Regions from separate parts of the Paenibacillus sp. F024 genome, predicted to be linked through region 3. Evidence: riboswitches for the same ligand, from Rfam matches in the RefSeq annotation. Region 3 holds a riboswitch; each other region holds the start of a gene.
The links. A riboswitch is a leader RNA that binds a small molecule or an ion and turns the genes downstream of it on or off. The one in region 3 is predicted to bind cobalamin.
Positions count from the first base shown of each region.

Region 1: linked by a shared signal. The riboswitch ahead of ACZYR9_RS23870 (ribonucleoside-diphosphate reductase subunit alpha) and the one ahead of ACZYR9_RS24865 (ABC transporter substrate-binding protein) in region 3 are both predicted to bind cobalamin.
Region 2: linked by a shared signal. The riboswitch ahead of ACZYR9_RS21145 (energy-coupling factor ABC transporter permease) and the one ahead of ACZYR9_RS24865 (ABC transporter substrate-binding protein) in region 3 are both predicted to bind cobalamin.

Region 1 covers NZ_JBVASZ010000038.1:22,290-32,893, forward strand. The annotation lists gene ACZYR9_RS23850 (hypothetical protein) at 1-60, opposite strand, end outside; gene ACZYR9_RS23855 (response regulator) at 277-672, shown strand; gene ACZYR9_RS23860 (diguanylate cyclase) at 701-2,425, shown strand; gene ACZYR9_RS23865 (ribonucleotide-diphosphate reductase subunit beta) at 2,501-3,538, opposite strand; gene ACZYR9_RS23870 (ribonucleoside-diphosphate reductase subunit alpha) at 3,635-5,860, opposite strand; cobalamin riboswitch at 5,972-6,167, opposite strand; gene ACZYR9_RS23875 (copper resistance CopC/CopD family protein) at 6,346-8,013, shown strand; gene ACZYR9_RS23880 (putative bifunctional diguanylate cyclase/phosphodiesterase) at 8,131-9,879, shown strand; gene ACZYR9_RS23885 (aldo/keto reductase) at 10,079-10,604, opposite strand, start outside.
Region 2 covers NZ_JBVASZ010000026.1:21,949-32,552, forward strand. The annotation lists gene ACZYR9_RS21095 (Bug family tripartite tricarboxylate transporter substrate binding protein) at 1-734, shown strand, start outside; gene ACZYR9_RS21100 (tripartite tricarboxylate transporter TctB family protein) at 788-1,237, shown strand; gene ACZYR9_RS21105 (tripartite tricarboxylate transporter permease) at 1,251-2,756, shown strand; gene ACZYR9_RS21110 (FadR/GntR family transcriptional regulator) at 3,145-3,903, shown strand; gene ACZYR9_RS21115 (MFS transporter) at 3,919-5,373, shown strand; tRNA gene ACZYR9_RS21120 (tRNA-Asp) at 5,583-5,659, shown strand; gene gluQRS (tRNA glutamyl-Q(34) synthetase GluQRS) at 5,765-6,664, shown strand; gene ACZYR9_RS21130 (hypothetical protein) at 6,775-7,344, opposite strand; gene ACZYR9_RS21135 (DUF7010 family protein) at 7,348-7,902, opposite strand; gene ACZYR9_RS21140 (hypothetical protein) at 8,230-8,481, opposite strand; cobalamin riboswitch at 8,806-8,993, shown strand; gene ACZYR9_RS21145 (energy-coupling factor ABC transporter permease) at 9,144-9,902, shown strand; gene ACZYR9_RS21150 (energy-coupling factor ABC transporter substrate-binding protein) at 9,907-10,191, shown strand; gene cbiQ (cobalt ECF transporter T component CbiQ) at 10,188-10,604, shown strand, end outside.
Region 3 covers NZ_JBVASZ010000044.1:16,000-26,603, reverse strand. The annotation lists gene ACZYR9_RS24870 (hypothetical protein) at 286-804, shown strand; cobalamin riboswitch at 833-1,037, shown strand; gene ACZYR9_RS24865 (ABC transporter substrate-binding protein) at 1,202-2,224, shown strand; gene ACZYR9_RS24860 (FecCD family ABC transporter permease) at 2,225-3,262, shown strand; gene ACZYR9_RS24855 (ABC transporter ATP-binding protein) at 3,279-4,067, shown strand; gene cobT (nicotinate-nucleotide--dimethylbenzimidazole phosphoribosyltransferase) at 4,064-5,143, shown strand; gene cobU (bifunctional adenosylcobinamide kinase/adenosylcobinamide-phosphate guanylyltransferase) at 5,140-5,706, shown strand; gene cbiB (adenosylcobinamide-phosphate synthase CbiB) at 5,727-6,728, shown strand; gene cobS (adenosylcobinamide-GDP ribazoletransferase) at 6,701-7,525, shown strand; gene ACZYR9_RS24830 (cobyric acid synthase) at 7,539-10,208, shown strand; gene ACZYR9_RS24825 (cob(I)yrinic acid a,c-diamide adenosyltransferase) at 10,212-10,604, shown strand, end outside.

The DNA of each region.
Region 1 (10,604 bases), on a different contig from region 3:
CGGTTGTCCGAACGATACGTATCTGGAAACTTTTTTGATGAGGTGCTCCACTGAGCTCATACGTTATCATTCCTTCCGTTAGGTCTTGATGCCTAAGTTTCATAAAGTTTTTCTAAATAAATTTGTATTCACATATTAACATAGTTCCAACACCTCAAACATGGTGCTTTAGACCTATAAAATTTACACTTTCCCGAATTTTTCTCGTACTATTATTGTCGAAAATGATATAATGAGAGTAATTTGATTAGACACGTAAGGAGTGCTCATGACCTCATGGGAAATTTGAAAATATTGCTGGCGGACGATGAAGCGGCGCTGCGTTTTTTGCTGTCAGAGACGTTGGCGGACGAAGGATATGAGATTACGGAATCGGAAGATGGCTTGGAAGCGATTGAGCATTTACAATCCGGCCGTTTTGACATGGTCATATTGGATTATATGATGCCGGAAAAAACGGGGGTAGAGGTATGCGAATGGCTGCGAGGCAGCCTGAATCCAAACCGGGAGGCACCGGTGATCTTGCTCACGGCCAAAGCTTTGGAAAAAGACCGGGAACGAGCCAAAAATGCCGGTGTGACGCAGTATATCGTCAAGCCGTTTAGTCCGCTTCAGCTATTGGATACCGTCCATGAGCTGATACATAACGACGGGCGGACCCAGGCGGAATGAATATACCTGAGAACGGAAGTGAATGGGAGTGGAACGCTGCAATGCGGATCGGGCGGCCAGAGAAAAGCTACTGCTCAAGGAAGGGAAAAAAAAGTATATCGTATTGCTTGTGAATCAGATTGAGCAGTTGAAAAAGTGGAGCCTCGATTCAAAACAAGACGATTTTACGGAAACGGCGAAACAATTTTACCGGCTTGCCCACACATTGAAGGGGAGCGCACCGATGTTTGGTTTTGTTCGCATCGGGGACACTGCCGCCAAGCTTACCGAGCAGTGGGAGTGGGCGGATCAAGACATCGTCGGTTCTTCACTGCTTAAGATAAAGGAGCAATACCGCGCAGTCTCCGCTGCTTCCCTTCCGCTTGTGCTCGAGCTGGAGAGGGAGGCGGTTATGTATTCCCGGGAGCTGAAGCTGGATGAGCAGCAGGATAGCCTTCTGCATACGGTCAATCCTCTGCGGGGACAGCGGCTCCTCGTCATTGACGACGATGATGTGCTGCGCAATTACTTGATACGCAGGCTTAAGCTTGACGGGTATGAAGTTGACGATGCCGCCGATATCACGACGGCAAAGAAATTCCTTCGCGAACGAACCTACCATTTAGTCATGCTCGATCTGATGATGCATCCGATCAGCGGCTATGAGCTATTCGAATTTTTGAAAAGCGATCCGAATTTAAAATGGCTGCCGCTGATCGTTTTATCCGGACGCAACGAAATACATGATAAGGTCCGGTGCTTTTATCTGGGAGCTGACGATTACGTGATGAAGCCCTTCGAATATGAGGAACTGAACGCACGGGTCTACAGCCTGCTCCAACGGACGAAAACATTCGAGCAAATGGCGTTTCGGGATCCGCTCACGGGAGTCTACAACCGGCGGTTTTTCGATCACCAGATCCAGGTGGAGCTGCAGCGGGTAAACCGGTATCCGGCCCCAATCTCACTCGTATTTATTGATATCGACCGGTTCAAGGCTATTAACGATACTTATGGGCACAGTGTAGGCGATCTTGTACTTCAAGGCTTGGCGCATCTGCTTCAAGGCAATCTCCGTTCTACGGATTTGTTGGCCCGTTTAGGAGGGGAAGAATTTGTCGTCGTTCTGCCGAATACATCCGGCGAGGATGCTTTGAAGGCGATGGAAGGCATTCTCGCGCAGACCCGTTTGGAGCCTGTGGCGCAAAACGAAGGTCAACCCTTCTTCATTACCTTTTCGGCGGGTGTTCGCGAGTGGAAACCGGGGATGTCGGTGGAAGAGTGGATTGCGGCCTCAGACGACGGGATGTACAAAGCAAAGCAGAGCGGCCGCAACCGGGTTGTGCTGCATACGGGGATCCCGCAGCATGATTCGGGAGTGGTGACGTCGGCTATACATACGCGCAAAAAGGTGCTCATTGCCGATGACGACAAAATACTGCGTTCCATTCTGATCGCGAAGCTGAAGCACCTGCCTGTTGAATTCGCGGAAGCCGTAGATGGAGAAGAGGCCTATCAGTCCTTGTTAAGCGAGCCGGCGGATTTATGTATTCTTGACGGGATTATGCCTCGACTGGACGGATACGGCATGCTTGAGAGGCTGAGGGACCGCGGAACATGGCCGGACGCAACGAAGATACTGATTCTCTCCGGACGAAGTGGAGAGGAAGATATCAGCAAGGGGCTGAAGCTTGGAGCCCATGCTTATCTGCGCAAGCCTTTTTCCATGGTGGAGCTGGAGCTCAAGGTGAAGGAGCTTTTGAATATCGGTTGAAAATAAACGCGAGCCCGGGACGGATAGATCTTCGTTCCGGGCTCGTGCTGGTTGAAGAGCTTGGCTGGCTGAAGCTTACAGGTCATCCCAATTCAGGTTCGAGGATTTGCTGTAGTTCGTCACCTTTTGCTCGAAAAAGTCTGTTTTGATGCTGTTCATGTTGCTGAAGTTTTCCACCCATTTCATCGGATGCTCAACAACTTCAGGGAACAAAATTTCAAGTCCAAGGTTTTTCAAACGCTCATTGGAAAGGTATTTAATGTATTGATCGATAATATCGTTGCTCAGGCCGTTAATCTTATTATTGGTAATGTATTGACCCCATTCGATCTCGTGCTGTACGGCGGTTTGCATCATGCTGCGCAGCTCATCGATTAACTCATCGGTAAACAAATCAGGATTTTCCTTGCGGATTTCGCGGAAAATGTTTTGGAACAGCGCCAAATGGGTCAATTCGTCACGCTGGATATATTTGATTTCCGACACGGTACCGAGCATCTTTCCCTGACGGCCGAGCGCATAGAAGAAGCTGAATCCGCTGTAGAAGTAGATGCCTTCGAGGATATAGTTGGCCATGATGGTGCGCATCAGATTTTCGGTTGACGGCGATTCGATAAACTGTTCATACAGGTCGGTTATAAACCGGTTGCGGCGCAGCAGATGCTTGTCCTCACGCCACTGGTTATAGATATCGTCGCGTACCTCCGCAGAACAAACGCTGTCGAGAATATAGGAGTAGCTCTGGCTGTGCACCGCTTCCTGGAACGTTTGGACGGTGAGGCACAGGTTGACCTCCGGAGCCGTGATGTATTCGTTGATATTCGGCAGGTTGGCCGTCTGCAGCGAATCAAGGAAGATGAGGAAAGAAATGATTTTATCGTAGCTTTGGCGCTCCTCCGGCGAAAGAAACTTGTAATCCTTCGCGTCTTGAGCAAGAGGGATTTCCTCCGGGATCCAGAAATTATTCATCATCGTACGGTACATTTTGGTTGCCCAATCGTATTTCACATTGTTGAGCTCGATCAAATTGGTCGTATTGCCTCCGATGATCCGTCGCTTACCCCAATCGCGGTCTCCGTGCTCGTTAAACAGCTTCTTTTTTTGAAGTTCCATTCGATTTCGTTTGCCTCCTGCATCTTTCAGGTGTAAAAATAGAGGATCGCCAGGCCTATTGAGCGCCTGTCGATCCGTTAAGCTTAATTGTTCATATTATGCGCTGCAGCTGACGCAGTCCTCTACCTCCAAGCTCTGGTTGCGGACATAGTAAACGGTTTTTAGCCCGTTTTTCCATGCGGCCATGTACAGCTCGAGGAATTCGCGAGCGGACAGATCGGGCGTGATGTACAGATTGAACGACTGCGACTGGTCGATGTGCCGTTGACGTACGCCTGCGGCACGGATGCTCCAGTGCTGATCGATCCGGTGCGCTTCCTTGTAGTACCACATGGTATCCGGGTTCAGGTTCGGCGCAGTTTGCGGAATGACGGCGTTTTTCTTCTCCTCAACGAAAAACTTATTGAAGATCGGGTCGATGCCAGCCGTCGATCCGGCGATCAGGGAAGTGGATGCCGTCGGCGCGATGGCGAACATCCAGCCGTTGCGCACGCCGTACTTGGCTACCTGCTCTTTGAGCTCCAGCCATTCGGGACTGCTATAACCACGGTCTTCAAAGTACGCCCCGGTCTGCCATTCGCTGCCTTCGAATACAGGATATGCGCCTTTTTCCTTGGCGATTTCCATGGATGCTTTAATGGCGTAGTAGTTCATCCACTCGTAGACTTCGTCAGCCTTTTGCACATGCTCGTCGGATTCCCACTGGATATGGAGCTGGGCCATCATCTGATGGTAGCCGCTGGAGCCAAGGCCTACGGCACGGTATTTTTTATTGGTAATTTCCGCCTGCGGAATCGGATAGTAGTTCAAGTCGATGACGTTGTCCATCATCCGCATTTGCGTTGTTACGACACGTTCAATGTCTTCTTTGGTATACACGCGGCCCAGGTTGGTGGACGACAGATTGCAAACGACAAAATCGCCGCTCTTCACCTGCGAGGTGATGATGCCGTCTTCGTGTGTCGTCTGGATCATTTCCGTCGGACTCATGTTTTGGCAGATTTCCGTACACAGATTCGAGCAGTAAATCATGCCCTTATGCTTGTTCGGATTGGCGCGGTTCACCGTGTCGCGGAAGAACACGAATGGAGTGCCCGTTTCGAAAGCGCTGGTCAGGATGCGCTTCATGATGTCGATCGCCGGAATTTCATCCTTGGAAAGCTTATCGTCATTCACGCAATCCAAGTAACGGCGTTCCCACTCCTCACCGTAAGAATCCTCAATGGAATATCCTTTGACTTTGCGAACCTCGTGCGGATCGAATAAATACCAGCTGCCGCGTTCCTCTACCGTTTTCATGAACAAATCGGGAATACATACCCCCGGGAAAATATCGTGGGCTTTCATCCGGTCGTCCCCGTTGTTTGTTTTGAGGTTCAGGAAATCCAGAATGTCTTTATGCCATACGTCCAGATAAACCGCCACCGCTCCGGAACGGACACCAAGCTGGTCGACGGCAATCGCCGTGTTGTTGTAGTTTTTAATCCATGGAATGACGCCTCCGGCCACTCCCTTATAGCCCCGAATGTTCGAACCGCGGCTGCGGACTTTACCTACATAAATTCCCATGCCGCCTCCGTGCTTGGACACTTGCGCAAAGCTTTGGTCTACGTTGTAGATGCCCCACAGGTTATCCGGTACGGTATCGATAAAGCAGCTGGACAGCTGATGCAGCGGCTTACGGGCATTGGCGAGCGTAGGGGTGGCGACCGTCATTTCCAGGTTGCTGAGCACATCGTAAAAGCGCTTGGCCCAGTAAAGCTTGTCCGATTCTTTCATTGCCAGATGCATCGCAACGCCCATGAACAGCTCCTGCGGCAGCTCGAGCACTTCTTTATCGAGCCCTTTGATCAAGTAACGATCCGTGAGCGTCTTCAGGCCGATATAGTTCAGCAAATAGTCTCTTTCCGGTTTGATATAGCTGCCGAGATCCCGGATCTCTTCTTTCGTATAGTGTTCGAGAATATATTCGCCGTACAGGCCGACTTGTGTTAAATAGGTGATCAGGGAATAAAGATCGCCATATCCGAAATGGCCGTATTTGCGGTTTAACTGGGCTTCTTTGTATAGGTCGTAGGTCAACAGCTTGGCGGCTACATACTGCCAATTAGGCTGCTCAACGCTTGTTTTTTCTACTGCGACTTGAATCAGCAGACGCTGAATTTCCTTGGTCGAAATTTCATTGCGAAATAATGGCAGTAACGCTGTCTCGAGCTCCAATGGATCACATCCGGGAAAAGACTCGCAAGCAAAGTCAATGACTTTTTTCATTTTGGAGAATACGAGCTCTTCCTTCGTGCCGTCTCGTTTGACGATAATCATGTATAAACAGCTCCCCTTCATCAAGTAAAAAGCATGCCTTCGCCCGTTTCCTCAGACGAAGCATGCCGACGATCCGTCTTAAGCATACCCCTAATTTTTATAGGGTACATCATCGTACCAAAGAAGCGAGCAGGTCTCCCGGTTCCGGAGAGCAGCACTTTTTTGGCTGTCTTCCGCGTCGAAAGATGGCGAATCCGGCCGATAGTGCCCCTTACCAGCGGCTGGACTGCGCCGGAATCACACCGGCTTCTCATTTTTAATCTTCCACAATATATCGTAGTGAATGACTATCGCATCTACCATATGTAGTTATTTTTAATGCGCGATAGTATGAATTTAACCCATTATCGCTCTGATTGTCAATGTATGATTTTATACAATATTCGACAAGTTTGCGAGTATTCCCTAGCCCTGACTCTGTATTTGGTTTCTGCAAGTCATTTATGCTACATTTAGTTGGGGACCTATTCAAGGGGGGCTTTATCATGCATTTCAGAACTTTCACAGCCCGGATGCTGCACCGTCCGGTCTATTGGTTATTATTGTGCTGGGTAATCATACTCGCATTCGGAGGGGCGTCGCGCGCGGACGCTCATGCAAGCCTGGTGGAAGCTGTGCCTGCAGCGGGCAGCGAGCTTGTACAAGCTCCTGAACAGGCTGTGCTTACTTTTAATGAACAGTTGGAAAAAGAACTCTATCAATTAAGGGTGTACGATAAGGATAAACGGTTGGTCACGGAACAAGCTCCGGTGATGAACGATAATCAAACCAAGCTGGCGCTGGATCTGCCGCAGCTTGGACAAGGGACTTATTTGGTAACGTATCACGTGATTTCAGCCGACGGACATCCGGTGAACGGAACGTACCTGTTTGCCGTAGGCGAAAGCTTGAGCGGGCCGGCGACGGTACCCGGGACCGGAACTGGCATGGAGGAGCATCTTCACTATCACGAGAACGGGCCATTGGACCGCTTTGGAGTGAAGGATGTACTGCAGTTTGCTTCGCGAATCGCATTTTACTTCACGATGCTGGGCTTTACGGGATTGCTTTTGTGGCTTCGTTGGTTCGGGACGGGCAGTCCGTTAGAGACAAAGAACCGTTTGCGGCAAAACGCAGAGCGCTGGCAGCAGGCTTATCTCATTGTTTATATTTTGTTCATGTGGGCCCATATGGGCGATTTAATCGGTGAAGGCGGGGCGGATGCGTTTGTGCGTCTGCTAACGCAAACGACCATCGGCTATGCATGGCTCGGAGGACTTCTGCTCGCCCTGCTTTCATTTGTTATCCTGCATCGAAATGCGCTGCTGGACTATGTTTGGGTTGCTGCCGTCTGGTTCGCCAAAAGCATGCTTGGCCATGCTGCCGCTTACCAGCCTGCCAGGGAGACATTGACTTTGGACTTTATGCATCTCGGAGCGTCTTCCGTCTGGATTGGAGGGCTGCTGACGATGCTTTTGCTATGGCGCCATGACCGGGAGCAGGCAAGGAGGATGTATCCGTTTTTTTCTATGGCTGCGTTGATCGGTATTCTGGTGCTGGTCGTCTCAGGAGCGCTGATGACCTTCATTTTTCTGCCGGATATTCGCTATCTCGTAGAAACATGGTGGGGCAAGCTGCTGATCGTCAAGACGGGACTGGTGCTGACGGTGGTCGTCATCGCATCGCTAATCCGTTATTTTTACCGGAAGAACCATGAGCAAAGCACCCGGCGCTTGATGCGTGCGGACGCGCTGTTGATGGCGCTGATTTTGGGGATTGTCGGCATTTTTACTTATTTACCGCCGGCTCCTGCCAATGAGCCGCTGAATTGGCATGTGATGGGCGAAAAGATTCACATGACGGCGCAGATTAGTCCCAATAATCCGGGAGTGAATGATTTTACGGTGAAGGTGTGGCTGCCTGAGAAGCTCGGCAAGCCGAAGCAGGTCATCATGAAGCTGCAATCGGTCGATAGTCCGGAAATCGCTCCGTTAGGTGTTCCTTTGGAATATTTTGAGGATCCGAGCTTTGAGGAATCATTCGGGATGAAAAGGTACAGCTACAAGGCTCGGGGAGCCTATCTCCCATACCCCGGACATTGGAAACTGGAGATACGGGTCATGGACAGCAATGATGATGAAACGGTATATGAAAAGGAAGAAAGAATCTTCTAAAGCTCCATTCGACATAAAAAGACAAAGGAACACATAGGACTTTTCAGCTAAAACATCTTGTCCTTTTGAAATCGGGGAATTAGAATAGAGATATACCCTTCAGGAGGTAAGCAGAGAATGAACAGCAATCTTCGAAGTCCTGTGGGAACATTTTGGACAAGAAAACCATCGCAAGGAAACAAGCTACTGCGAAATGCTTCGTTTCTGCGTCTATGGCTTACTATGATAGGAGCGCAAGCCGGGCTGTTCTCGATCAGGGGCGTGTTCGGCCTTCCTTATGATCAAATAGATTGGATTGCACTAGGGTTTATCTCGATAGCCGCCGGACCGGTGCTATATGTGTCTTTAAATAAAAAAGCGAATCAACTGACAACGACCTGGTATGCGGCTTTGAGTTTGCTGCTATTGTCGGAATGTGTTGAGGTGGCGGTCCGATATATCTACGAAGGATGGAACGGCTGGCTGATCCACTTGGCGGATGCGGCGGGTATGATTCTGCTGGCGGCCCCTTTGTTGTATTTTTCCATCGCCGATCTCCGAAATAGAGAAGAAACGGAACGGAGGTTACATGATTTAACCTATCATGACCAGCTTACCGGATTGCCGAACAGAGAGAAATTCCAGCAGTCCCTTGAGACTTCCATTGAAGCCGCCCGATTAGTCCGATCCAAGCTGGCTGTCCTGTTCATTAATCTCGACCGGTTTAAGAATATAAACGATACGTTCGGTCATGCCTTCGGTGACCGGTTGCTCATAGAAGCGGCGGAACGGTTGAAGAATGGATTAAACAGCAGCGCCAGCGTGTCAAGACAGGAGGGCGACAAGTTTACCGTAACGATTGAGGATGCGGGGCAAGCTTCCTATGTAGAGATGGTGGTGCAAAAGATCGTTCATCTGTTCAGCAAGCCGTTTTCCATTGACGGTCATGAGCTTCGTGTGGGCTGCAGTATCGGCATAGCGAAATATCCTCAGGACGGAGACGATCCGATTACGCTGATGAAGAATGCGGCTACGGCCATGTCCCGGGCCAAGGATTACGGTACGACCGGCTACCGCTTTTATACCGCTGATATGAACGATGCGGTCATCCAGAAGCTGGTTATGGAGGAGTGGATGAACAAAGCGCTGGAGCAGGATGAATTCGTACTGTATTTTCAGCCTCAAGTGGATATATTCGATCATCGTTTAAACGGGATGGAAGCTCTTCTTCGTTGGAACCATCCGCGGCTCGGCTTCATATCTCCGGGAGATTTCATTCCTCTTGCGGAAGAAACAGGGTTGATTATTCCGATCGGGAAATGGGTGCTGCGAACGGCCTGCATGCAAAATAAAGCATGGCAGATTGCAGGATTCCCGCCGCTGAAGATGGCGGTCAACATTTCACCGGTTCAGTTCTATCAGGATGACTTTGTACAGGTCGTATTAGAAGCGCTCCAAGACAGCGGACTGGAGCCGCAATATCTGGAGCTCGAAATTACCGAGGGCATCGCTATGTATCAGCTGGACCAGGTGATAGACAAGCTGGATACGCTGCGGGGGATGGGAGTACATATTTCGATAGATGATTTTGGCACAGGGTTTTCTTCACTGAATTACTTGAAAAAATTCCCGATCGACAAGCTGAAAATCGCGCAGCAATTCGTAAGGGATATTACCGAAGACCCGGATGATGCCGCGATCGTACAGGCGATCATGGCGATGGCGCAAAGCTTGAAGCTGAATGTCATAGCGGAAGGGGTAGAGACGCAAGATCAGCTCTCGTTTCTGCTTGATGTCAATTGCAGGGAAATTCAAGGCTACATATACAGCAAACCGGTTTCGGCAGATGAGTTTCACGCTTTGCTGCAGAGGAACCTGGTGGCGTAAAATAACGGCCCCGCCTTCAATGGCGATAGGGCCGTTTTGGTTTGAGGATGCCAATCCTCTGATTGCCGGCCGAACTTTTACGCAAACTAGCCCGGGGTTACCCGCTTGCACAACAGACGACTGGCATATCGCGGGTCCAAGCCCCATCCCATGGACGATTCGAGTCCAAAACATGGGTATATAGCGTTTGGTTATGGGGTTACTGTTTCCAGCTTTGAGGGTGCCCCTCGCCGACGTAACGGGCCGCGGCAGCGTTGGCGATCACCTGCTGCGGGCTCTTGCAGCCGGGTATGACGGCAGTAACAGCGGGATGCTTTAGACACCAGGCCAGCGCCCAAGTGGCCATGTCCATACCGGCCGGCAGTTCTTTTTCCTGAATGCGTTCAACCTCTTGAAGCTTGAGGAGCGTTTGTTCAGGATCGTGCCGCTGCCGGACGTCGTTGTCGGCAAATACGGCCCCCGGCTTGTACTTGCCGCTTAAGTATCCGCTCGCCAGCGGCACACGGGCCAGTACGCCAAGCCCCTGCCGCTCGCAGGAAGGAAAGACCCGTTGCTCAGGCACACGGTCCAGACGGTTATAAACGACTTGAATGACCTTCGAGCCCACGCGTGAGGAAGCATCGGTTTGATGCAGATTATCGTTGCTTCCAATAGATGTGCCGAGATGGCGGATTTTACCCGCTTGTACCTGTTTGTCCAGCAGAGTCCACAAGTCATCTTGATCA
Region 2 (10,604 bases), on a different contig from region 3:
TGAAAAATAATGTAGGCGATCCGTACACCATCTTCGTCAATTCACCTCCGATGATTTTAAACGCACTGCAGGGCTTCAAATATTCGTTTAAAGACGTGACGCCGATTGCGGGAGTCATTTCCGAGTTTGCAGGCTTTGCGGTACAGGCTAATTCCAAATACAAAACGCTGCAGGAAGTGATGGACGCGCTGAAGCAGGATCCGTCATCAGTTAAAGTGGCCGGGGGCTCAACGCCCGGGGGGATGGACCATCTGGCGTTTATGCTGGCTGCTCAAAAAGCTGGCGTGGACATCAAAAAGATCAATTATGTGCCGTTTCAAGGCGGAGGCCAAGCCATGACGGCTCTATTGGGTAACAATGTCGATCTGGTCAGCACCGGAATTTCCGAAACGTTGGGGCAAGTGGAAGCCAAGCAGATTCGGCTGTTGGCCATCACGGCCACGCAGCGGCTGGATGGTGTGATTTCCGAAGTTCCGACATTGAAGGAAGCCGGATACGACGCCAGCTTTGAAATTTGGCGCGGATTTTTCGGACCCAAAGACATGCCGGCCGATGCCAGGAAATATTGGGAGGATGCTTTCGAAAAGATGACCCAAACGCCGGAATGGCTTGAAATCCTGAAAAAGCAAAAATGGGTCGACGCTTACAAAAACAGTCAGCAATTCACTCAATATCTGGAACAGCAGTCCCAACAAATCGGAGACATCATGAAGGAGCTTGGCATCAGCAAATAATCCGGCAGCCGATACGGGGGACGGCGTCCCCCATTTTTCCGAAGGAGGTTCCTATGTTCGATCGGTTCGTAAGCATTGCCATGTTCATCATTGGAGCGGCAACCGTGTATGCTTCCGGCCAGCTCCCCAAGCCGATTTTTGCCGGTCAGCTGGGTCCGGGGGTGTTTCCCATGGGGGTCGGGTATGGCATCATTCTGATATCGGTCCTGTTATTTTTGGAAAGCCAAAAACAAGCGCAAAGAAAATCGGAAAATCAAACAAGCGGCCTCCGCTGGAACCGCCGCTTCTGGATGAGTGTCGGAGTGATCCTCCTTTACCTTCTTATCTTTAAGCCGATTGGCTTTATCCTCAGCGGATGTTTACTGATTTTTGCATTCGGATGGCTGCTGGGCGCAAAAAAATGGGTCCCGCTTCTGAGCATTTCGATCCTTTTCCCGGCCGCCATTTATTTCGGCTTTCACGCGCTGGGACTGAATTTGCCTTCCGGGATTTTACCTATCTAAAAGGATGGTTGCTATGGACATTTTCAACAATCTGATTGAAGGGTTTTCCGTTGCCGTTACACCCGTGAACCTGCTTCTCGCTTTCGTCGGAGTGTTTATCGGAACCCTTTTGGGCGTTTTGCCGGGAATCGGACCGATCAGCGGCGTGGCGCTTTTGATTCCGGTAACGTACGGTTTGGGACCCACCAGTGCGATCATTATGATGGCAGGGGTGTATTATGGAGCCATGTACGGAGGCTCCACCACCTCCATTCTGTTGAATACGCCGGGAGAATCCGCGTCTGTCGTGACAACGCTCGACGGCTATCAAATGGCGAAGCAGGGCAAAGCGGGACCGGCGCTGGCCATCGCGGCGATCGGCTCATTTGTGGCCGGAACGTTTAGTGTCGTAATGCTGAGCTTTCTGGGTCCTCCGCTGGCCAAATTAGCCTTGCAGTTCGGTCCCCCGGAGTATTTCTCGTTAATGCTGCTTGGACTTTGCGCGGTAACGGGATTAGCCGGCAAAAGCATGAACAAGGCCTTTTTAACGCTATTCATCGGAATCTTGTTGTCGATGGTCGGCACAGACCTGCTGTCCGGAGAAGAGCGCTTTACGTTCGGCGTTTCCAATTTGACCGACGGCATAGATTTTCTGATTGTTGCCATTGGCGTATTTGCGTTGGGCGAGGTACTGCAAACCATCGTTTCACTGAAAGACGGAAAAGCCGAGCGGATTCAATTATCCGGTAACATCATGCCCTCCCGGGATGAATTGCGGCGTTCAACCGGGCCTATTCTTCGCGGATCGGTGCTGGGCTTCTTCGTGGGTGTGCTTCCGGGTGCGGGAGCCACGATCGCCTCTTTCATGTCATACAATCTGGAGAAGCGACTGTCCAAATTCAAGCATTTGTTTGGTAAAGGGGCGATTGAGGGCGTGGCTGCTCCGGAAAGCGCCAATAACGCAGCGAGCGGAGGAGCGATGGTCCCCCTGCTGACTTTAGGCATCCCGGGCAGTGGAACGACAGCCATCCTGCTGGGAGCCTTGATGATTCACGGCATTACACCCGGACCGCTTCTATTCGAAAAAAACATTGATGTGGCTTGGGGCTTGATAGCGAGTATGTACATCGGCAACATCATGCTTATTATACTGAACCTGCCTTTGGTCGGGATGTTCGCAAAGATTATCGATATCCCGCAAAAATATTTGCTGCCGATCATCGTCGTCATCTCTGTCGTCGGCGTCTACGGAGTGACAGGCAACATTTTTCACTTGTACCTCATGCTGGGGTTTGGGGTAGCGGGTTATTATATGAAAAAATACGATTACCCCGGCGCTCCGATGATTCTGGGTATTGTACTCGGGCCTTTGATGGAACAGTCCTTGAGACAAGCCCTAATTATGAGTAATGGCTCCTATTCCATCCTGTTCTCCCGCCCCCTCTCTCTCCTGCTTCTGGTGTTAGCCTTGCTATGGGTGCTCGGTCCCATCCTGCTCAAGCGTATGGGAAAACGAGTATTGGTCGTGGAGGACGAGTAGAGGCAGATTGGCGGTCGCGGGCACAATCCCGGGACCATACACCCATGTTTGTCGCGGTGCCGAAGCACAAACATGGGTGTATTAAGTTTCTATTCCCGATTTACATAACAAAGATGGGTAAAATCCCCTGCTATTCCAACCGCTTGTTTTAAATACGGGAGACCTTTTACCGCAACATCATCATTTCTCCCCCCCACCCCTCAGCTCCGGAAAGATGTCCTCAAGAAACGTTTCTTCTCTGCCGTCCAATGTACGAAAATTCTCATTCGGTACGCCACGGTACATTTATAAAAATTTCAAATTGACGGTGAAATCCAAAAAGTGGTAGTATAAAATCGTAAAAGGTTAGACCATTAGACATTTTACATTAGAGAGGGTGATAAAGCCATTGGAGGACAAAGGTCAGAGGGGATTGGACCCTATTTTTAATGCCGTGCGTCCTGCCCGAGGGTTTGAGGAAATTGCGCAGCAAATTCAGCAAGCGATTACAGGAGGGTTACTTAAACCGGGAGACCGCCTGCCCAATGAACGGGAGCTTTCCAACACATTTCATGTCAGCAGAGCCACTTTAAGAGAGGCGCTGCGGCTTTTGGAGGGAGCCGGGATCGTCGAGGTCGTTCGCGGAGTTCAGGGAGGCGTGTTTGTCACTTCCCCCAAGCCCGCAAAGGTGGCTAAATCTATCGAGGCGCTTATTCGATTTCACGATGCTTCATTTTCTGATCTTGTGGAGTTCCGTGGAAATTTTGAAGCGGAGACGGCTTATTGGGCGGCCCAAAAAGCAACGCCCGAGCAAGTCCGGGAATTGATGGACATAGCTGAAAAATACGCTGCGCTCATCGAGACATCTACTTGGGCTGAACTCGTTGAATTGGACGTGAATTTTCACCAAAACGTAGCCAATGCCTCACAAAACTCCATCCGGATCGCCATCATGTACGGAATCTACGGTGCGCTATTTGATGCGTCACTGGCCTTAACCGAATTGGATGAGCCAGATTTGAGAAGCAGAGCGGCTGAAGAGCTTTTAAGTATTGCAAAAGCCGTCGGTCAAAGGGATTCTGATTTGGCAAGGCGTTTGATGCTGGAGCATGTGGAGTGGAACCTACAATTGGAACAAAACTTATTGAATGAGACGCGATTGCTCTAAGGGGGCCGGTGAACAATGTCTGCTGCAGGTTTTCAGGATCAACGAATCCGAACCATCTGGGGGGTAGCTTTGGGGTATTTTATGGTACAGCTGGCACTAGTACCTGTGAATGCCATGCTGCCTACTCTGCGCCATGAAATGGGAATCGGCGTGGGTGCATCCGGATGGATCATGACGACATATTTATTGTCGCTTACCAGCTTTTTATTGATTGCCGGCAGATTGGGGGATCAATTTTCCCATCAGCGGATTTTCAAATTAGGTATTGTGATTTTCGGCATTTCATCCCTGTTTGCCGGACTGGTTACCGACTATACCCAGCTGATCATATGCCGTGCGGTTCAGGGGCTGGGTGCGGCCCTGTTTTCGGGAAACAGCATGGCGATCGTACATAAATCTTCTACAGAGGAGAATCGTGCGAAGACCATCGGTTATCTGACTTCGGCTGCGGCACTGGGAAGCTTTCTGGGCATCATCATCGGTTCTATGCTGATCCAATTCATTAGCTGGCGATGGCTTTTTCTGATTTGCATCCCCATTTCAGTCCTAAGCTTTTTTCTCATTAAAAACGATCCACAAAAGGAAACCCAACGAAACTGGAAACAAATTGACATTCCCGGCGGCATCCTGTTGTATCTGTTTCTTGTATTGGTTACGTTCTCCTTCAGTACGGGACCTAACGATCATGCCGGCCACGGCGGAGAGATCGTGTTGACGGAGTCCCCCTCCCTGATCAAATGGGACTTGCTTCTGCTCTCCCTTCTCTGTTTGATCTTGTTTGTTATCGTGGAAAAACGCGCGAAACATCCTATGGTGTATTTCAGCCAATTCCGCAATATTGCCTTTACGGCGTCTGTCGTTTCGAATTTTATTCTGCATTTTGTCATGATTTCCGTCGTCTTTTTTGTTCCTTTTCTCGTCGAGGAAGGACTCCGGCTGGTGCCTTTGTATACGGCTCTGGTTTACCTGTCGGTAGAAATTATGAACGCGGCACTTCCCCCGCTGAGCAACTATCTGTACCATCGCAAAAAATATTACTGGCTTCGTCCGGCCGGTATGGGCATAGTGACCATGGGCTTTATATTATACTATTTTATGGTGGATCAAGTAGGAATTGCGGGATATATGCTGCTCGGCTGTTTAATCGGTTTGGGCATGGGGAATTACTGGTCTATCAATAACCATGTGATTATGGATCAGCTGGAGGACAAATACCGAGGCTTCTCCTCCGGTATGCTGGAAACGACCCGGCAGATGGGGCATGCCATGTCATCGGGAATTGCCGCCGTGGTGATGAGCTTTGCGCTGGACCAACACAGCGGGCACAGCGGGCATGGACAAGGAATGGAGGCTTTGTATTCCGGGACCCAATCGCTGCTCCTGATCGGAATCTTTATGGCTTTTGCAGCCTTTTTACTGTCCATGATTAAGGGCAGAAACGAAGCCCGAAACGGATTGGATCTAAAATGAAATACGCTGTAGGAGGACGCGGCATTCCGGGGCTGCAGCCAACCGTTAAGCCACCTAGTGCAAGCGTCCTCCTACAGCTTGTGTGACGATTCATGCGGAACGTAACGACGCGAAAAAATGATCGGGTCTACAAAGGGCTTGTCAGATCGTATCCAATCATGTTATTATACTACTTGTGTCTGAAACACGACACATAATGATGAATGTGTGGAGCCGTGGTGTAGAGGCCTAACATGCCTGCCTGTCACGCAGGAGACCGCGGGTTCGAATCCCGTCGGCTCCGCCATGATTTACATCCTGTGAGGGATGAGAACGATCTTACATAACCTTAAGAACACCGAGCAGAGCGACATGTCTGCTCTTTTTTGTATTCTTCAAGGAGCGTGAGCGTATGACCCGCCGAGGACGTTTCGCACCAACTCCATCCGGACTGCTTCATATCGGCAATGCATTCACCGCCCTTGCCGCATGGCTGCACATGCGCCAAGCCGGCGGTGAATTCATACTGCGCATTGAGGACATCGATAAAGCCCGTTCCCGTCCCGCCTATACCGAGCAGCTGCAGGAAGATCTGCTTTGGCTGGGCATCGACTGGGATGAAGGGCCGCGCACTGGCGGTTTCTGCGCGCCTTATGAGCAAAGCCGCCGTGAATCGCTTTACGAGGAAGCGCTGGACCGGCTCCAGCAAGCCGGAAGGCTGTATCCGTGCTATTGCAGCCGAGCTGAGCTGGCATCGGTCGGCAGCGCCCCTCACGGGCTGGCGGCCGAAGGCGCTGCCTATCCCGGCTTATGCCGTTCGCTCACAGCCGAGGAGCGGCAGGCCAGAGCTGCGAAAAAGACACCTGCCCTGCGGTTCATCATGCCGCCGCATCCGCTGACATTCCACGACGCGCTGGCCGGACTGCAAACGTTCGCAGGCGAAGCTCTGAGCGACTTTGTCGTCAAGCGCGCCGACGGCATGTTCAGCTACCAGCTCGCGGTTACGGTCGACGATGCCGCCATGGGCATCTCGGACGTGCTGCGCGGGGCCGATCTGCTGGATTCGACGCCAAGGCAGCTGGCGCTTTATGAAACGCTTGGACTTCAAGCTCCGGAATTTGCCCACGTTCCCCTGCTGGTCGATGCAAGCGGCAAACGTCTGTCCAAGCGCGATAACGCGCTAACGCTTGCCGCGCTGCGCAGTACGGGGGTTCCGCCGGAGCGGCTGCTGGGCGGCCTGGCCTATTTGGCGGGTTGGATGAATTCCCAAATAGGCAAAAGAGACGAGCTAAGAAATCAGCTGCTTTCGTGACTGGCTTTCAACCCGCATAGTCAAAACATACGTGGTCAACGGGATCAACTGCAGGGCATGAAGTCCGAAAAAATGAGGAACGCGCAAATCTCCGAAAAGTATGCTCCAGTTCAGAAAAAACAATCCTTCACCGCCGTCAGCGCCCCAACCGAATGCCGATTATTGCCCGCCATGTATCCCCCGATCACCGACCCGACGATCGAAATCAGCAGCCCGAATCGCAAGGCTGCGGCCAGATGCGGGGACAGCTCCAGCCGGGCAAGGAGGAGATATACCCAAAGGATGATGGCCGCAATCGTCACGATCCCAATCGTAATCCCCATCATCGAGTATAGTGCGGCATCCAGCGGCGTCTCCAGATTAAAGTGCGACCTCTTGCCTTGAGCCGCTTGGAAGCTAATCATACCGATATCGATGATAAACCCGGTGGAAGTCGTATACGACACCAGCTTTTGAATCACGCGATTACGGACATAACGCATGATATAAGCAAAGGTCAACGAATATACAACGATAGATAAGGCAAACTTTGCCGGCTTTATCCAAACATTGAGCCCAAGGAGAGTACGGGAGTCGACCAGTGCCAACAGCACAAACAGAACAGAGAGAAAAATGTGACTTACGCCCAATACCGTCAAACAACGATCATGACGATAAAGCTCTCCAAACCAGCTTCTCATGGTTTAACTTTCCCTTTCCAGGTCGTTTTTGTTTTCACGCAGCAGCCAAATTACGGTCATGCTATACACCAGAAAAAGAACAAGAGGAACCAGGGTGTAGGCTTGAGATAAGAAAGCGCTGCCTAGAATTAAAGCCGATACGGTCGTGCCAATCGTTAAAAACAGATACGCCTTGCTGTTGTAAATCCATACATAAACAAGAAAATGCGATCCGCCCAGAAGTCCTACCGCGAGGGGGATCCATTCCGGTGCGACTTGAAAAATCACGATAAACACCGGAATATAAAAGCCCTGCACTCCGGCCATCAAACCGCCCAAGGTTCCTAACGGATTGTCTTTAGTCATTATCGTTACTCCCAAAATTCTGGCAATCCATAGCCCCAGCGGAAAAATGGAGCCCAAGCCAATGATCCAAATCAGGCGCACCGTTTCAGCCGGAAATAATGCCGGTGCCAAAGTAAGAAAAAGCATAAAGACAGCGCCTGAGATCAGAATCGGATATCCGCGCTGAGAAGACTGTATGAGGTCTTTTCTAAGTTCATCTAATGTACGAGTCATTTCATCCCTTCTTTCCAGGTATAAGAAATCGGTCACTAAAGCAAATGTAATGTGTATCTCCCTTATTCAGAGCAAAGGGGATGCTAAATGATAAACTAAATCCCGAGCATATCCATAGTAAAGAGGAGACTCCGCCTAAAGACAGCGGCATGGTCAGAAATATAATCATAGTCATTATGAGGAACAAAACAACGATGGCAGCTGCAAAGTTTACGGCAGAGCTAAGAGAATATGCCCGCTTTTTTACCTCCTTCCTGCTGTTTCTCCCTGAGTCTCAGGTTGATTCTCGTTCGGCCAAGAGGCCTTATCAAGCAAAAAACCGCTCACTTACAGCAGCGGCATCAGATCCTTATGCTCTTTTTTCATTTGCAGGGCCGATTTGATCGCCTCTTTGCGCAGCAGGTCTCTTACGGTTGAGGAATTCTCAACAAAAAATGTTTCGCATCTGCTCAAATTGTAGAGTGCTCTTTTTGCCGCCTCGCCGGCCAGCTTTTCACATTGCAATAAATAATAACAGATGCTGTAACAATCCATTTCGTGCTTTCTTAAGAAAGATATGCGATCCTTTTTATCCATCATCAGATCATCCCTAACTTTTCTTACTTATTCCATATTTTAAAGGGTTTTCACTTGCTGAATAGTACTATTTTCTTCTAGTACCCTTCATTAAGTATATAGGGCGAATATAAACAAAAGTTAAACAGATGCTAAACAATTTCTTAATTGTAGTCCGCGTCCTTTTTGCAGCATTCATCCTCCGCGTTTCGTAAAAGGAACAGTGAATGAATGGAGGATTTCGATAGACAAACACTCTAATTCGTGTTATAGTTCAATAAATTTGTGTTACATAGAGGAATTTATCGATCGATAGCGAATTTGTAGCATGGATTACCACAAACCAACTGCATACTTAATAGATCAGGTGCCTTTGTACTGACAAAGGGTAACAGGGAATCGGGTGCAAATCCCGAGCGGTCCCGCCACTGTATTCGGGGAGTTTCTCTCAGCATGTCACTCGATGCTCCATCGGGGAAGACGGGAGAAGATGTCGATCCGATAGCCAGGAGACCTACCTGATTTATGCACCCGAACGCCTTCGAGGAAAGGAGTGGTGTACGAACGATGAAGCGACGATCACGAAGGACAGCCGATCTTGTCGTCTATTATTTCGTACCCCTAACCAATCCGGCAGGATTGGTTTTTTGAGTTTTATGATCATATACTAGGGAGGAAATGTGAACATGTTGTCCAAAAAAGTCATAAGCACGCTGCTGTTAGTCCTGGGCTTTACCCTTTACCTGAGTATCAATGACCCGCAGTCCGCCTATGCCATGCATATTATGGAGGGCTTTCTCCCGTTCGGATGGGCCATCTTCTGGTGGGCTGTATTTATCCCGTTCTTCATTCTCGGACTCCGGGCTTTAATGAGAATTACAAGGGAAACGCCGGAATTGAAAATTTTACTCGGCGTGGCCGGAGCCTTCATCCTCGTCTTGTCGGCGCTCAAAATTCCGTCCGTAACGGGAAGCAGCTCGCATCCGACCGGGACAGGCCTCGGCGCGGTCATGTTCGGCCCGCTGCCCATGAGCGTGCTAGGCTCCATTGTCCTGCTGTTTCAAGCGCTGCTGCTGGCCCATGGCGGGTTGACTACCCTTGGCGCCAATGCCTTCTCCATGGCTGTCGCCGGCCCTATGGTCGGTTTTGCCGCTTACCGGTGGATGATGATATCTACGGGAAAACAAAAGCTGTCCATTTTTACGGCGGCCGCTCTGGCTAACCTGTCTACCTATGTCGTCACTTCGATTCAACTAGCCTTGGCGTTCCCGGCGGATAGCGGCGGCGTTCTCGCTTCTTTCGCTAAATTCGGAGGCATCTTTGCCATAACTCAAATCCCTTTGGCCATCAGTGAAGGTCTGCTTACCATATTGATATGGAACTGGCTTAAGGCCAATAGCTCTGAGGAATTATCGATGCTGCAGCGTAAAATGAAAGGAGTCTAATCTAATGAACCATCGCACAATGAACCTTCTCATCCTGATTGCCGTTGTCTTGTTGGCTGTTCTTCCGCTCCTGTTCGTCAACGGAGAATTTGGCGGTGCGGACGGCGCCGCTGAAGAAATGATTACCGAGATTCAGCCGGAGTATCAACCCTGGTTTTCTCCGCTGATGGAGCCTCCGGCAGAGACCGAAAGCATGCTGTTTGCCCTGCAGGCAGCCATTGGCGCCGGTTTTATCGGCTTTGCCATCGGATGGTTCAAGGGTAGGGCTTCCAAAACCAAAACTCCATGATCAAGCTGATCGATACGCTCTCTTACACCAACAAACTGCGCTCCGTTTCTCCGAGGTGGAAATGCGGATTCGCGGCCGTGCTGATGGTACTGTCTTATTTATCTCATCCCATCATCCAATTGCTGATCATCGCCTGGATGTTCATATGGACTGCCCTGTATGCCCGGATACCTGTCAAAGTGTACAGCCTGCTGATCGCGGCCTCCTGCCTGTTTTATGCAGCCAGTCTGCCGGCCATTATCATTGAGCTTACCTCCACCGGCCCGGTCTCGCCCGATGGGAGGGTCCTCTTTACGATTGCCCAGTGGACGGCCTATGTTACGGAAGCAGGCATGTACCAAGCCGGCAGCCTGCTGATTCGGATCATCGCCTGCTTGTCCTGCCTGACCTTTGTTATGTTAACGACGCCCATG
Region 3 (10,604 bases):
GGAGCGGTCAAGCGCTCTTCTTGACGGCTTCTTTTGCCTATGAGATTCTCCAAGCAAGCGGAAGGGTTATGACTCTCGTTAATAGCCATCCACCCACCCAGTAGCGCGAAGAGCCAAATTAATGAATATGAACCTTCATCAAAGAGGCCGGTCTTAATCGGCTTCTTTTTTGTTCCTTCGATCCTCTTAAAAGCTTTGAAAGAGCGGGTCTTTTATGTTAACATCATAAAGAATATATTGGGGAAACGGGTTAGAGAGCTGCAGAAGCTGAGGGGAGAAACCGGCATGAGAGGAAAAGAGCTGCTCTGCCTGCTGCTGTTGTTCGTACTTGCGGGCTGCGGCGGGGGGCCGAAGGCGGATGTGACGATTTTCATGATGGGCTCCAACGGGTTTCCGAATGAAGCGGGAGCAAAGCTGCAGGCTTCACTGCAAAGCCAATTAGGCGAATCGCCCAGTGTACAAGTATATACGGCGCCATTATTTTCAATAGAAAAGCTGATCGTCGAAATAGCGGCCGGTGAGAACGGGATTCTCGTCATCCCGGAGAATCATTTTAAGACTATGGGCGGGCAGGGCGGATATGTTCCGCTGGACGATGTGGCCAACGCGGAGGATTTCCCAGAAGGTGTTCTGGAGGTTGCGCAAGCCGGGAATAAGGAAAAGCATTTGTACGGCATCCCGTTGGAGCAAACCCAATGGCTGAAGGAGCTCGAATTGAACGACAAAAACTTGTATGCTTTCATCCCGGCCAATGCGCCGGACAAAGAGAAAGCGAAACGGGTCTTGAAAATCATGGCCGAGTAATAGCCCTTCATGCCAATCATGAAGCGGACAACAACATAGCGGTTCAGGTGCCTGCAAGGAAGCTCCATGCCTGCAGGTTAAAAGGGAAGCCGGTGTGAATCCGGCACGGTCCCGCCACTGTATACGGGTAAATGCTCTTCTATCAAGTCACTGTCAGGATCAGACGGGAAGGCGAAGAGCTCTTGAATAAGCAGCCCGCAAGTCAGGAAACCTGCCTGAACATGCATTCGATGCGGCCTTTCGAGGAAAAGGGGCAGATCGCTGAGCTTGCGGGCGGCATAACGCTAATGATGTCGGTTATGGCTGCCGCAGGTTTGTCAGTGTGTGCCCTCTGCTTCGGAGACGATCCGAACGCAGAGGTCTTTTCGTTTTTAAATGATTTTAGGGAGATGGACCTATGTATTGGGGTAAGAAAAATCACGTTAAAAAAAGACTGCTCGCGGCCGTTTTGAGCTTGGCTTTGGCGGGAACGCTGGCAGGCTGCGGAAGCACTGCTCCGACTCCGGGGCAGGGTCAGCAGGCAGATTCGTCCAATGCGGGCGGAGCCAAGCAGGAAGGGGCAGTCTCATCGGCCAAACGAACGGCCTATCCGCTCACGATAAAGGATGCGACGGGCAAAGAATTTGTATTTGAAAAAGCTCCGGAGCGCATCGTCTCTACCTCGCCGAGTGAAACGGAAACGCTGTTTGCCTTGGGTCTCGGCGATCAGATCGTGGGGGTATCGGATTTTTGCAACTATCCTGCTGAAGCGGCGGCGAAGCCGAAGGTCGGCAGTATCATTAAACCGAATGAGGAAGCGCTCATTGCGGCCAACGCCGATGTGGTCATGACGGGAGTGTCCATGAATATGACCGTTGTAGAACAGCTTCGAGGTCTAAAGGTAAACCTGTTTAAGGTTGAGCCGAAGACGGTGGATGAAGTCATGAGCAATATTATTCTCATGGGGCAAATCTTCGACCGTCAGGAGCAGGCGGAGAAGCTGGTCCATGCCATGAAGGCGGAACGTCAAAAGGTGCTGGATGCGGTAAAGGATCTGAAGCCGGAGCAGAAGAAAAAGGTGTTCATTGAGTTTTCCCCGGGGTGGACGGTCGGTCAAGGCGAATATATTGACGAGCTGATCAGCTTGGCCGGTGGCATCAATGTGGCCGGCGGCGAGAAGGGGTATGTGAAGCTTAGCGAGGAGAAGGTGATTGCGGACAATCCGCAGATCATTATTTATCCGACCGGGATTGTGGATGATCAGACCAATAAGCCGATGGATCAACTGATTCGCGAACGCAGCGGCTGGGACCAGATTGAAGCGGTGAAGTCAAACCGGCTGGTCGGATTGGACAAGGACATCATGAGCCGTCCGGGTCCGCGGATCACCGAGGCATTGACGGAAGTGGCCAAAGGAATATATCCGGAACTGGTGAAATAGATGAAGCGTAAGCTGTGGATTTGGGGCGGAGCTTCCTTGGTCCTGCTATTATTTACCGCTTCTGCGGCATTGTCGATCGGTTCGGTCCGAATCCCGTTCGGTCATGTCTGGGGGATTATGCTGCATCATCTGCCTTGGATCGGTGAACGAATCCAGGGGGATTGGAGTGCAGCTTCCGAACAAATCGTATGGAGGGTCAGGCTGCCCAGGGCAGTCTTGGGTATTCTGGTTGGAGCCGCTCTGGGCTTGGCGGGTGCAGCCTTTCAGGGCGTGCTCCGCAACCCGCTCGCCGATCCGTATACGCTGGGTGTTTCTTCCGGAGCTTCGGTGGGCGCTTCGTTTTTAATTTTGTTTGGTCTGCAGTATACGCTCTTCGGGGAGTGGACGGTACCGGCGGTTGCGTTTGCGACCGGAGTGCTGTCACTCTTCACGGTACTCCTGCTGGCTCGGACCGGAGGCAAGCTGCGCAAAGAAACCGTCATTTTGTCGGGTGTCGTGATCCAGGCCTTCCTGGGCGCCTTCGTTTCGTTAATGGTGGCGATGTCGGATCAGGTCATCAATGAAATAATCTTCTGGCTGATGGGAAGCCTAGCGCTGCGAGGCTGGACATATTCCTTGGTGCTGCTGCCGTATTTGGCTGCAGGCGCAGCGGTGCTTCTCTGCTTTGGCCGGGCGATGAATTTGTTTGCGCTCGGGGAGCGGCAGGCGGCTCATCTTGGTATCCATATTGAAAGAACGAAGCTGATTGTTCTGGTCGCGGCGACTTTGATTACGGCAGCAGCTGTCTCCGTTTCGGGCGTGATTGCGTTTGTAGGACTGCTGGTGCCGCATTTGCTTCGGCTTATGATCGGACCGGATTACCGATTGCTGCTTCCCCTTTCGCTTATCGGCGGTGCGATTTATGTGCTGCTGGCGGATACGTTGGCCCGAACGCTGCTTAGTCCGACGGAAATTCCGCTCGGGGTAGTTACGGCGTTTATGGGGGCTCCGTTTTTCGCTTATTTGCTGCGGCGGAAAAAGCGGGTGATACGCGAATGAAAGGAGGCGGCACGGGATGATTCAAGTAGATGTGGATAGGGTATCCAAGGCCTTCGGACCGCGGGAGGTGCTCAGGGGAGTCCGTTTTCGGGTGGAGCCAGGAGAATGGTTCGGTATCTTAGGACCCAACGGAAGCGGGAAGTCGACACTGCTTCATCTGATTTCCGGACTGGAGCCGGCGACTGCCGGTCGTGTGCTGCTGGATGGCAAGCCTGCAGCGTCCTGCTCAAGGAAAGCATTGGCAAGGCAGATCGCGGTGCTGGAGCAGGAAGCGCTGCCGCCGCTCGGCTTCACGGTGCAAGAGGTGATCGAAATGGGGCGCTATCCGTATCAAAACTGGCTGGGAGACGAAACGGGGGATGCGAGTACGCTGGTAGAGCGGATTATCGATTGGCTGAAGCTGGAGCCTCTGCGGGAGAGAACCATCGATCATTTGAGCGGAGGGGAACGGCAGCGTGTGGCGTTGGGTAAAGCGATGGCGCAGGAGCCCAAGCTGCTGCTGCTGGATGAGCAGACGACATTTCTTGACATCGGGTATCAGGTTGAGATGATGGATCTGGTGCGCAGGTGGCAGGAGGAATGGAAAATGACGGTCATTTCGGTGCTGCATGATCTGAATTTGGCCGCTCAATACTGCGACCGTCTCCTCCTGCTGCATGAAGGAGCGGCGGCTGGAATCGGAACGCCTGAAGAGGTGCTTTATGCAGATCTTCTGGAAAGGGTGTACGGAACGCGGCCTCACATTCTTTCACATCCGGACAGCGGGGTGCCGCAAATCTTATTGGGAAAGGGAGCTGGAAGATGAGTAACAACCGATTGGAACAACTGATTACGGGAATTGCCCCATTGGATAAGCGGAGTATGGAGGAAGCGGCGCTGCATCTCGATCAGCTGACCAAGCCGCCGGGAAGCTTAGGCAGACTGGAGGAGGTAGCTAAGCAGCTATCGGGAATCCGGGGGGAGCTGATGCCGGACCTGGGGAAAAAGGCGGTCGTCGTCATGGCTGCGGATCACGGCGTATGCGAAGAAGGCGTCAGCGCCTATCCGGCTGAAGTTACGCCGCAGATGGTGTTTAACTTTTTGAATGGGGGCGCGGCGGTGAATGTGCTCTCGCGTCATGCCGGGGCTGATGTGCTGTGCGTTGACATGGGGGTGAACGCAGAGCTTTCCGATTCGCGGTTGAGGTCTCATAAAGTCCGCATGGGGACGGCTAATATGACAAAGGGGCCTGCGATGACGCGGGAGGAAGCGGAGAAAGCGGTTATGGCCGGTATGGAGATCGCCGCAGAATTAGTTCGGGACGGCTACAGATTGATCGCCACCGGGGATATGGGCATCGGCAATACGACGGCAAGTTCAGCGATCTTGATGGTGCTAGGCGGAGCGGAAGCGGCCGAGGCTGCAGGGAGAGGCACCGGTATCGACGACGAGCGCCTGCTGCACAAGCAGGCGGTCATTCGCCAGGCGATCGAGGTCAATCGTCCGGATCCGGACGATCCGCTGGATGTGCTTTCCAAAGTCGGGGGGCTTGAAATCGCCGGTTTGGTCGGGGTGATCTTAGGGGCGGCGAAGCATCGTTGTCCGGTTGTCATCGACGGATTCATCTCATCGGCAGCAGCCTTGGTCGCTTCCCGATTGGCACCGCTCAGCGTACCGTATATGATCGCCTCACACCTTTCACGGGAGCAGGGACACGCGCGTCTGCTCGAAGAGATCGGGCTGACGCCGATGCTTGTAATGGACATGAGGCTTGGAGAGGGTACGGGCGCCGTCCTTGCTTTTCCGCTGATTGATGCTGCGGTCAAGATCATGAAAGAAATGGCGACCTTTGCGAATGCGGGAATTTCCGGTGCGGTCCCTACGGAGCAGCCGCAAGGATGAGCCGGCAGGGACTGAAGGTGCTTGTAACGGGCGGGGCCCGCAGCGGGAAGAGCTCATTTGCGGAAGGCTATGCGGCCACGCTTGGCGCACAAGGCCTGTACATTGCTACGTCGCAGGCTTACGACGATGAAATGAAGGAACGGATTGCACTCCACCGGCGGGAGCGGGAAGAACGGGGATACCCCTGGGTTACGGCGGAGGAGCCGTATGATCTGGCCGATATCCTTTTGAGGGCGGATTCGCCCGTCGTACTTGTCGATTGCCTGACCCTCTGGCTGTCCAATTGGCTGCTAAGGCTGGAGCATGAGCCGGAGAGCGAACGGCAACGCAAGCTTGAAGCGAAAATCGACGAGCTGGCGGATGTATTCGGTACGTTTGATCGTCCGGTTGTACTGGTCACCAATGAGGTAGGCAGCGGTCTGGTGCCTGAATATAAGCTGGGGCGGGTGTTCCGGGATCTGTCCGGGCGAATGAATCAACGGCTGGCCCGGAAGGCCGATCAAGTATTTCTGGTCACGGCGGGAATTCCGGTGGAGCTGAAGAGCCGGGCTTTTCACTTTTAGCAGGTTGCGGAGGAACGGACTTGTTGCTTTATAGTTTGCAAGAGCTGATGTGGATAGTGCTTGCCGCGCTTGTGATCGATTGGGCTATCGGCGATCCCGCGTGGCGGTGGTTGACGCACCCGGTCGTTTGGATCGGGCGTTTCATTACATGGTTGGAAGGTTGGCTGTACCCGATAAATCAGGAAAGTGCATCGGGCAAGCAGGTACGGCGTATCCGTATCCGCGGGGCGGCATTGGCCTTCGTGACCATCGGTGTGGCCGCCGGAAGCCTGTGGCTTATCGTATGGATCGCAGATCAAGTGCACCCGTGGCTCGGATATGCCGTCAGCGCGTGGTTTATCTCGACTACGATCGCTGTCAAGGGGCTGAAGGACGCGGCGATGGCGGTGTACAAGCCTTTAAGCGAAGGGCGCATGGATGAGGCGAGAAAGCAGGTCGGATACATTGTCGGACGAAACACCTCGCAGCTCGACGAGCCTGAAATTACACGGGCCGCGGTGGAAACCGTAGCGGAGAACATCGTGGATGCGTTTATTTCCCCGATCTGTTATGCCTTGGTGGGAGGCGCACCGTTGGCGATGCTGTACCGCGCTTCCAATACGCTTGACTCGATGGTCGGTTATAAAAATGACAAATATATTCACTTCGGCTGGGCTTCGGCCCGCTGGGACGATATAGTCAACTGGATTCCCGCTCGTCTGGCCGGCTTGCTTATCGTAGGGGTCGCGTGGGTTAGCCCCGGACTTCGTGCGGGAGGAGCCGCACGTTCGATCATGCGCTTTGCCCGGCTTCACCCAAGTCCGAACAGCGGCATCCCGGAATCGGCCGTTGCCGGAGCGATGGGAATCGAGCTTGGCGGCGTGAATGTTTACCACGGCCGTGTGAGTGAACGGGCGCGGATGGGTTGGCCGCTCAGGGAACGTGAGAAAGAGGACATCCGGCGAACCGTGGGGATATTGTACGGGGTCAGTTACTTGGTTGCGGGGGGATTGCTGTGCGGACTGTTTTGGCTTTATGGATAACGTGGGGGTCGGCATGTGCGGCAGCTTTTCAATTTCTGACCCGCCTTCCCGTGCCGGTGAAGCTCGACTACAATGACGCTTTGTTTCGCCGAAGCGTCGTTTTTTATCCTTTGGTCGGCTTTGTACTCGGTTTTCTTCTGCTTGGTGCGGGAAAGCTGCTGAATATGACATTGTCTCCGCTTCCCGCAGCCGCTTTGCTGCTCTCGACCTGGACGCTGCTGACCGGAGCGCTGCATCTGGACGGCTTGATGGATACGGCGGACGGCCTGTTGAGCCACCGTTCGCGCGAGCGGATGCTGGAGATTATGAAGGACAGCCGGGTTGGCGCCATGGGCGTCGTTGTCTGCGTGCTGGCGCTGCTTCTGAAATGGTCTTTGCTGCAGGAGCTATTGCATACAGAGAAGCTAAGCTGGCTGGTGCTGCTGCCGATGGTTTTGCTTTGGAGCCGGTGGTATATGGTCGTTGCGATTGCCGGTTGGCCGTACGCAAGGCAAGAAAAAGGCGGCGGTATGGGCACTTTTTACCGGGGCATCGGATGGAAGCACATTGCGGCGCATAGTGCGCTGGCTGTTCTGTTATCCGCTGCTGTGCTCCTGATCGCCCGGGATCTCGGGCTGCACCTGGCGGGAGTGATTTGGCCTCTGCTCGCATTTGCGGGAACGACTCTTGGCGGAGGTTATCTGATGAGCGTATATATTCATCGCAAGCTGGGCGGTTTGACCGGAGATACATACGGGGCTATGAACGAGCTGCTGGAGGTGCTTTTGCTTCTTTTGCTTGTGCTGATGACTGGATAGGGGGAATAGAAGGATGCTGGAGCGATACGGACATGGCGGTGATTTATGGACAGCGGCGGAAGCGTTTGGAATGCCGCAGGATCGGTTTCTCGATTTCAGCTCGAACATGAATCCGCTTGGACCTCCGGAACAGGTGGGGTTCATCTTCAGCAGCAGGTGGAGGGAAGTCGTAAATTATCCCGATCCGGCTGTGAGAGAGCTGACGCGCAAACTGGCGGCAAAACATAAGGTGGACGAAGACTGCATTCTGGTGGGCAACGGAGCGGCGGAGCTGATCGATCTGGCTGTTCGTGTGCTGCGTCCCGGTTTGACAGGACTTGCGAGGCCGTCTTTTGTCGAATATGAAGAAGCGGTCGAAAAAATCGGCGGCCGGGTACATGATATTCCGCTTACGGAGGCATCGGAGTATCAGCTGAAGCTTTCCGATGTGAAAGAAGCGGCCGGCCGGTGCGATCTGCTGTTTCTGGGACATCCGAACAACCCTACGGGGCGTCTGCTGCCTGAAGAGGTCGTTAACCGGCTTGCCGAAGGAGACATTCCGGCTATTATTGATGAAGCTTTTCTTGATTTTAGTCCCCGCGAGGAGGAGCTTACGCTGACGCGTGCGGCAGCCAAAAGCACGAACCTGATGGTCATTCGTTCCATGACCAAGTTTTATTCCATTCCCGGAATCCGGCTAGGGTACATTGTAGCCAGTCCTGAACGGATTCGCCTGATGAAGCGGCTGCAGGTGCCGTGGAGCGTCAATGCCTTGGCGCAGTGGATCGGCAGCTGTGTGCTGGAGGAGCGGGAATATGCGGCGCGTACGCTGGAATGGTTGAAGGAAGAGCGGGAGTTTCTTTGCGGCAAGCTCAGGACATTGGGACTTCAAGTCGTTGAGAGCGACGCGAATTTTATTCTGTTTTCGCTCCGTCCGCTTGGCCTTACGGTTCAGGCGCTTCAAGCCGAGATGGGACGCAGAGGGATTCTGGTTCGCGATGCGTCGCTGTTTGCAGGGTTGGACGAGACCTTCTGCAGGGTAGCCGTCAAGCTGCGGGAGCAAAACGAAAAGCTGCTGGCCGGTTTAACCGAAGCCTTGAGCGTTATGCAGGGCTTGTCGTCAGCTGAAGAAGCTGCGACGGCAGAGGGGAATATTCCTGATGCCAAGCTTGCCCCGACAATCATGCTTCAGGGTACGTCTTCGGATGCGGGAAAAAGCCTGCTTACGGCTGCACTTTGCCGTATCCTGCTGCAGGACGGCCGGCGCGTCGCACCGTTTAAATCTCAAAACATGTCACTGAACTCCTATGTTACGCCCGACGGCAAAGAAATCGGCAGGGCGCAGGGGATGCAGGCCGATGCCTGCCGCATACCGGCGACGACGGATATGAATCCGATCCTCTTGAAGCCGAAAAAGGACATGATCTCCCAAGTCGTCGTACACGGCAAGCCTTACCGCGATCTTGACGCCAGAACCTATCGGGAAAAATATTTGCCGGAGGCCGAAAGCGTAGTGAAGGAAGCGCTGAGCCGGCTGCGCAGGAGCTTCGACGTCGTCATCCTTGAGGGGGCGGGAAGTCCGGCCGAGGTCAATCTGAAAAGCCGCGATATCGTAAACATGAGGCTGGCCGGTTGGGCGGATGCGCCTGTGCTCCTGGTGGCGGATATCGACCGGGGAGGGGTATTTGCCTCGATTGTAGGAACGCTTGATATCTTTACACCGGAAGAAAGGTCGCGGGTCAAAGGCTTTATCATCAATAAATTCCGCGGAGACATTTCCCTGCTGAAGCCTGGACTGGATTGGCTTGAAAGACGGACGGGGAAGCCTGTGCTGGGTGTGATTCCATATCTGCCCCAGCTTGGGCTTGAGGATGAAGATTCCGCTTCATTGGACCGGAAGCTGGCCGAACGTCAGTCAGGGGAGAAGCTGCCGGGCATGCTGGACATCGCAGTGCTTCGCCTGCCGCGGTTATCCAATTTTACGGATATCGATCCGCTGGAATACGAGAAGGACGTTCACCTACGCTTCGTAGAGACGCCGGAACAATTCGGCAAGCCGGATGCGGTGATCGTGCCGGGAAGCAAAAACACGGTCGACGATCTTCTTTATTTGCGGCATGGGGGTTTGGAACGGAAGCTGCTGGATTTTGCAGAAAACGGCGGGTGGATCGTCGGCATCTGCGCCGGCTATCAGATGCTCGGGGCGAGGCTGCTGGATCCGGAGCTGGTCGAATCAAATCAGTCAAAGCTTGAGGGTCTGGGCTTGTTTCCGACGGAAACCGTCTTTGCCCGTGAGAAGCGAACGGTGCAAGCGGCAGGAACGACACAGCTGTTTGCCCAAGAAGGACAGCGTTTTTCGATTACAGGCTACGAAATTCATATGGGCCAAACCTCGTTTCTCGAGCCCGCAGAGCATCCTTTTATGCTCCTGCCGGCCGCCGGGGATACGGAGCCTGCGGCGGATGGGGTCGTGAACGGAGACGGCCGCCGATTCGGAACGTATGTGCATGGGATTTTGCATAATGACGATTTCCGCCGGGCCTGGTTAAACCGGATTCGCGAGAGCAAAGGGTTGGAGCCGCTGCCGGCGGAGCTGCGCTTTCAGGAGCGCCGCGAAGCGGCTTTTGACCGGCTGGCGGCACATGTACGGAAGCACTTGGATATGGACCGGTTGTATGAGATGATAGATCGCAAGGAGGGATAACGGATGAGAATTTATACAAGAACGGGAGATGCCGGTCAAACGGGCGTTATCGGGGGGCGCGTAGATAAAGACGACGTCAGGGTTGAGGCCTACGGTACGGTAGATGAGTTGAATTGCTTTGTCGGGCAGGCGATGGGATTCCTTGAACCGGAGCGGGATGCGGATTTGCTTGCCGATTTGCTCGAAATTCAGCATGAGCTGTTCGACTGCGGCTCGGATTTGGCGCTGCTTAAGCAGGAGCTGCGCCCTTATAAGGTGACGTCGGAGATGGTGGACCGTTTGGAGACATGGATCGACAAGTACGATGCGGAGGCTCCGGAGATCCAGCGGTTTATTCTGCCGGGTGGAAGCCAGGCATCCTCGGCGCTGCATGTATGCCGAACCGTGTGCCGCAGG